DNA from 2 places in the Klebsiella sp. GFKo11 genome. Region 1 is predicted to be linked to the other one. Evidence: predicted binding sites of a transcription regulator. Region 1 holds the regulator's gene; the other holds the start of a gene.
The links. The regulator ArgR, encoded in region 1, controls arginine synthesis, uptake and breakdown. The targets are predictions, from matches to a motif close to ANTGAATAAAAATACANT.
Positions count from the first base shown of each region.

Region 2: the regulator ArgR is predicted to act here: its motif matches at 1,460-1,477, upstream of argC (N-acetyl-gamma-glutamyl-phosphate reductase).

Region 1 covers NZ_CM151369.1:619,036-622,456, forward strand. Annotated here, with positions in the region: gene aaeB (p-hydroxybenzoic acid efflux pump subunit AaeB) at 1-132, shown strand, start outside; gene yhcN-B (DUF1471 family stress response protein YhcN-B) at 281-547, opposite strand; gene yhcN (peroxide/acid stress response protein YhcN) at 653-916, opposite strand; gene argR (transcriptional regulator ArgR) at 1,271-1,741, opposite strand; gene mdh (malate dehydrogenase) at 2,155-3,093, shown strand; gene degS (outer membrane-stress sensor serine endopeptidase DegS) at 3,175-3,421, opposite strand, start outside.
Region 2 covers NZ_CM151369.1:6,185,669-6,189,089, forward strand. Annotated here, with positions in the region: gene argB (acetylglutamate kinase) at 1-329, opposite strand, end outside; gene argC (N-acetyl-gamma-glutamyl-phosphate reductase) at 336-1,340, opposite strand; gene argE (acetylornithine deacetylase) at 1,525-2,676, shown strand; gene ppc (phosphoenolpyruvate carboxylase) at 2,933-3,421, shown strand, end outside.

The DNA.
Region 1 (3,421 bases):
AGACTGTTAGATGAACTCAATATCTATCAGGAAAAGCTACAGCACTGGGAAGCATCACCGCAGGTGACGGAACCCGTGCGCAGACTGGTGGAGATGCTGCATAAATACCAGCATGTACTGATCAATAGCTAAACGCCACCCGGCGATAAGCTGCGTAGATGCTTTAGCATTTGATGAAGCGGAAGAAGGGCTGGAAGGGAACTCGCGTTTTAACGCACGACAGAGACAAAAAAAAGCCCCCAACAGGCGGGGGCAAGTCGTCAGATGAGACGACGAGGGTTTATTTGTACAGCTCAGCCGTAGCATGCCAGCTGTCACCAGTACGAGCTTCAATAATACGGTAGCTGCTGGCGCCTTCTTTCTCGGCTTTAGCCGCCAGCTCCTGACGCATATCCATTGGGGCGCTACCTACTTGAGAAACGGAAACGGTACCCATAGATTGCAGATTTTGTGCCTGCTCAGCGTTAACTTGATTGACGGCAGCGTTCGCGCCAAAAGAGAGTACGGAAGCCAGGCCCAGGGATGCGATGATAATTGCGCTTTTCATAATCTTTACTCCAATCATATTGTTTGCAGCGGCGGGAGGTTTCAATGCACTCAGGCCGCTGAGGGATATTCTGTATTTCAGCTAATGACCGACAATTGTTAAATCTTATTTATAAAGTTCTGCAGTTGCATGCCAGTGGTCACCAGTACGCGCTTCAATGATGCGATAGGAGGAAGCGCCTTCTTCTTGAGCTTTCTTATTCAGCATTTCGTGCATATCCATCGGGGAAGCACTTACCGCGCCGACGGAAATGGTGCCGATTGCCTGACGGCCTTGAGCTTGCTCGCTGTTAATAGAATCAGCGGCAAAAGCGCCGAAAGACAGAACGGAAAGCATGCTCAATGCGGCTACAGCGGTTTTGATTTTCATGATGTTGACCTCGTCGAATCTTTTTATTGGGGGTCTTTGTTTCGTGACCCTCATCACAAAATCAAGTATACACTAATCACTGAAAATATTAATACCGTGCTAATTGTTGTTCTTGTAAATAATTACAAAGAAATGTCTTCTTTATAACGTATAAGAATTAGAAATGTCAGTCTTTGGTCATGGCTAACTTTTATAGTTAATAAAATCATATGGATATGATGATTTGATCTTTTGTGCGCTTCAGGGGGATTCATTAGGTAAAGGAATGTATAGAAGTGGAAAAACACACTAAATGTTAAATAAATGCTGATTTTTTGAGAGGGAACCCTCTGGAGTTAACCAGAGGGAAGAAGCTTAGAGTTCTTGTTCAAACAGGACGAGAATGGCGTCATGCAAATCTTTAACGCTAAAACCTCTGGCTGGGGTGGTAAAAATAGTATCGTCACCTGCAATGCTGCCAAGAATACCTTCAGCCTTGCCTAAAGAGTCCAGCAGTCTGGCAATCAGCTGTGCTGCGCCAGGGCTGGTATGGATGACAACAACCGAATCGTTATAGTCGATATCCAGCACCAGATTTTTCAGCGGGCTGGAGGTTGTCGGGACGCCAAGCTCGGCAGGCAGGCAGTACACCATCTCCATTTTGGCGTTACGCGTACGCACTGCGCCAAATTTCGTGAGCATACGCGAGACTTTCGATTGATTGATATTATCGAAGCCCTCCTCTTGTAGCGCCTGTACGATTTCACCTTGAGAGCTGAATTTTTCTTCTTTAAGCAGCGCCTTAAACGCTTTAACCAGTTCTTCTTGTTTCGCCGAACTTCGCATAAGTCACCCAATTATGGTGGTAAAAACAACATCATTATGCATAACCATGCATTTTTATGCAAATAATCCGCAGGGGAGAAGCGTAAATAATGTTATGAAGGGGGCATATTTTAGCAAATAACCCTAATAAGGAACATGCCTGTGTCACGGCACGCAAATTGCTACAAAAGTAAATGAAATGTTATTAAATGATGTTGTTCTGCCCAATGCGCTGGGTGTATTGTAACCAACAGTCGATCCGGTACTACGCTTTGCTGGATGGTCAGTCTCAGGGAGGAAAATGCGAAGCTGTTGCATCGCTGCGCACGACCACGCATTCTTCAGCCATAATTATTGTAATTGTTCATCTTGTGAATTAAGGTCCAGGCGACGGAGTAACGAAAGACTATTTTAACCATAATAAGGAGTTTAGGATGAAAGTTGCAGTCCTCGGCGCCGCTGGTGGAATTGGCCAGGCGCTTGCCCTACTACTTAAGACCCAACTGCCTTCAGGTTCAGAACTCTCGTTGTACGACATTGCTCCGGTAACCCCGGGCGTGGCGGTTGATCTTAGCCATATCCCTACCGATGTAAAAATCAAAGGTTTTTCCGGTGAAGACGCAACCCCGGCACTGGAAGGTGCTGATGTGGTGCTGATATCCGCAGGTGTCGCGCGTAAGCCCGGCATGGATCGCTCCGATTTATTTAACGTTAACGCCGGGATTGTGAAAAATCTGGTGCAACAGATCGCCAAAACCTGCCCGCAAGCCTGCGTTGGGATTATTACCAACCCGGTGAATACGACGGTGGCGATTGCGGCCGAGGTGCTGAAAAAAGCTGGCGTTTACGATAAGAACAAGCTGTTTGGCGTCACGACGCTGGATATTATCCGTTCAAATACGTTTGTCGCTGAGCTGAAAGACAAATCTTCATCAGACGTTGAAGTGCCGGTTATTGGCGGCCACTCTGGCGTGACCATTCTTCCTTTATTATCACAAATTCCTGGCGTGAGCTTTAGCGAACAGGAAGTGGCTGATTTGACTAAGCGCATTCAAAATGCCGGGACCGAAGTTGTTGAAGCAAAAGCCGGTGGTGGTTCAGCGACGCTGTCGATGGGCCAGGCAGCAGCACGATTCGGCCTCTCTTTGGTTCGCGCAATGCAAGGTGAGAAAGGGGTTGTCGAATGCGCTTATGTTGAAGGCGATGGTCAATATGCCCGCTTCTTCTCACAGCCGCTGCTGTTGGGTAAAAATGGTGTAGAAGAGCGCCAGTCGATTGGCAAACTCAGCGCGTTCGAGCAACAGGCTCTGGAAGGGATGCTGGATACGCTGAAGAAAGATATCGCCCTCGGTGAGGATTTTGTGAATAAATAACATTTCACGAAAAGATACGCCGGAACCTCTGTTCCGGCTTTTTTGTCTATAGAAAACAATGCTCCCCATTCGGGGAGCCTGTTAATTGGTCGCTGGATATTCCTGTACGGCGATATGCAGGGTGATTTTCTTATCGTCACGCATAATCACCACCGGAATTTCCGAACCCGGGCGAATCTCTGCCACCTGATCCATCGTTTCCAGAGCTGACACTGCAGGTTTATCGTTAACCGAAATAATCACGTCGTTGGCGCGGATCCCGGCCTGGGCGGCTGGGCCTTCCGGCGCAACATCATTCACCACGATCCCCTGAAGCTGATCGATACCG
Region 2 (3,421 bases), 850 kb from region 1:
ACGCTGTCGCCATCACCAAGGAATAGTCCAACGGAAGCCAGGCCGTGTTTTTTCGCCCACGCCAGCAACGTTTTATTGGCAGTCCCCGCCAGCGCGCCGGTAATAATGTCGATTTGATCCGCAGGGGTCACTCGCAGACCGTTTTTCTTGTTCACTGGCAGATTAAGCTGCTTCATCAGCTCATCCACCACGCAGCCGCCGCCGTGGACAATAATCAGCGGACGCTGATGCGTCTCGCGATAATTCACCAGCGCGGTAAACAGGCGCTCCAGCGCTTCTTCGCTATCCAGCAGGACGCCGCCGAGTTTGATAATTAAAGGATTCATCATCACACCTTAAATAAGAGACTGCGTCTCAGCGAAGCCGAAACGGATATTTGCACACTGTACGGCCTGGGCCGCCGCGCCTTTCAGCAGATTATCTTCCGCCGCCACGACGATGATATGTTCATCCTGGACCGCAAAACCGATATCACAGAATGGCAGACCCACGACATTTTTCAATGCGGGCATGCCCTTATCATATAAACGCACCAGCGGTTTGTTCGCATAGGCCTGCTGGAACACCGCCGCCACCTGCTCTTTGCTCACGCCAGGCTTCAGGCGGCAGGTGATGGTTTCCAGAATCCCACGCTTAAAGTTGCCCAGATGCGGGGTAAAAATAACGTTCGCACCCAGATGAGTGGATATTTCAGGGTGATGGCGGTGGTTGAAGACGCCATAGGGCTGCAGGCTGACTTCACAGAAGCTGTTGCCGATGGAAGCCTTACGCCCGGCGCCGCTAACGCCGCTGGTCGCATTGATCACCGGCCACTGGTTAAGATCCAACAGGTCCGCGTCGATCAGCGGTTTCAACGACAGCTGGGCCGCCGTCGGGTAGCAACCCGGCACCGCAATCAAATTCGCCTCTTTCAGCTTATCGACACTCCACTCGGCCAGGCCGTAAACCGCCTGTTCCAGCAGCTCAGGGTGCTGGTGAGTGAAACCATAATATTTTTCGTAGAAAGCGCCATCGTTAACGCGGAACGCCCCGGAAAGATCGAACACCACGCAACCCGCCGCGAGAAACTGCGGCGCGAGGTCATGGCTCACTTCGTGGGCGGTAGCGAGAAAAACGATATCGACCCCAGCGCTAAACTCGCTAATATCGGACATTGCCTGCAGCGGCAGGTCAACAATCCCTTTTAGCTGCGGATGCAAATCGGAAACTAATTTTCCCGCATCATTGCTTTGCGCGGAGACCGTCAAAGCGGTTATGGTCATATGAGGATGGCGATTTACATAGGCCACTAGCTCTGCGCCGGCATAACCGCTGGCGCCCACAATCAGCGTGTTCAACATTGGGGCTCTTCACCTTCTTGCTTACGTATATTTGCTCTGGAAGACCGTTGCCTTCCCCACCCTGTTAAGCCGTAAGAACATCATCCCTACATTAAATAGGTTTTCTTAGGCTCAGCGATAATGTATTTTTATTCACAAATAATGCATGAATATTGATACTATCATGACCCGAGGTGTGTCAACAATGAAAAACAATTTACCGCCCTTTATCGAGATTTACCGCGCGTTGATCGCCACACCTTCCATCAGCGCAACCGAAGAGGCGCTGGATCAAAGCAATGAGTCTTTAATCAATTTACTGGCAGGCTGGTTCCGCGATATTGGCTTTAACGTTGAAGTTCAACCGGTGCCGGGTACACGCAATAAATTCAATCTGCTGGCCAGTACCGGCAACGGTGCTGGCGGCCTGCTGCTAGCCGGGCATACTGATACCGTCCCGTTTGATGATGGTCGCTGGACTCGCGACCCCTTCACTCTGACCGAGCACGACAACAAACTTTACGGCCTTGGCACCGCGGATATGAAAGGCTTCTTCGCTTTTATTCTCGATGCTTTGCGCGATGTTGATGTGACTAAGCTGAAAAAACCGCTCTATATTCTGGCAACTGCCGATGAAGAAACCAGCATGGCCGGTGCCCGCTACTTTGCCGAAACTACCCAGCTGCGACCGGATTGCGCCATTATCGGCGAACCTACGTCACTGCAGCCGGTGCGTGCGCACAAAGGCCACATGTCCAACGCGGTTCGCGTCCAGGGGCAATCCGGCCACTCCAGCGACCCGGCACGCGGCGTCAACGCCATTGAGCTGATGCACGATGCCATTGGTCGCATCGTGCAGCTACGCGACGACTTAAAAGAGCGTTATCACTACGCTGCGTTTACCGTCCCGTACCCCACACTTAACCTCGGAGCGATTCACGGCGGCGATGCCTCCAACCGCATTTGCGCCTGCTGCGAACTGCATATGGATATTCGCCCGCTGCCGGGTATGACGCTCAACGATCTTAACGGACTCCTTGAAGAAGCGCTGGCACCGGTAAGCGAACGCTGGCCTGGGCGTCTGACCGTTTCCGAACTGCATCCGCCGATCCCCGGCTATGAATGCCCGCCGGACCATAAACTGGTTGCGGTTGTCGAAAAGCTGCTCGGCGCGCAAACCGAAGTCGTGAACTACTGCACCGAAGCGCCATTTATTCAGACCCTTTGCCCGACGCTGGTATTAGGCCCTGGCTCCATCAACCAGGCCCACCAGCCGGATGAGTACCTGGAAACGCGCTTTATTAAGCCGACTCGTGAGCTTATCACTCAGGTGGTCCACCATTTTTGCTGGCATTAAAAATACGCATTCTTCCGCTCTTTTGTATCAGGGCGGGAGAGTGACAATTATCACACTTTCATAAGCAACACTTATCAAGCGACCTCTGAGTTAAATTTCGCAAATTGCCGCTATTTATTCGTTTGCTGAAGCGATTTCGCAACAATTGACGTGGGGGTTTTTACGTGGCTTTATAAAAGACGGTTGCTTATCCACTGCTCAAATTATCGAGCGCCGGATATAACAAAATAAAATGAGATGGGGTGTCTGGGGTAACATGAACGAACAATATTCCGCTTTGCGTAGTAATGTCAGTATGCTCGGTAAGGTGCTGGGCGACACCATCAAGGATGCGCTGGGAGAAAACATTCTTGATCGTGTCGAAACTATCCGTAAGTTGTCCAAATCTTCTCGCGCAGGCAATGAAGCCAACCGCCAGGAACTGCTCACCACGTTGCAAAACTTGTCCAACGACGAGCTGCTGCCAGTGGCGCGCGCCTTCAGCCAGTTTCTGAACCTGGCGAATACCGCTGAGCAATACCACAGCATTTCGCCAAAGGGCGAAGCGGCTAGCAATCCGGAAGTGATTGCTCGTACCCTGAGAAAGCTCAAAGACCAACCCAATCTCAACGAAGACATTATTAAAAAAGCGGTGGAGTCCCTGTCTCTGGAGCTGGTTTTAACCGCTCACCCAACCGAGATTACCCGCCGTACCCTGATCCACAAGATGGGTGAAATCAACAACTGCCTGAAACAGCTTGATAAC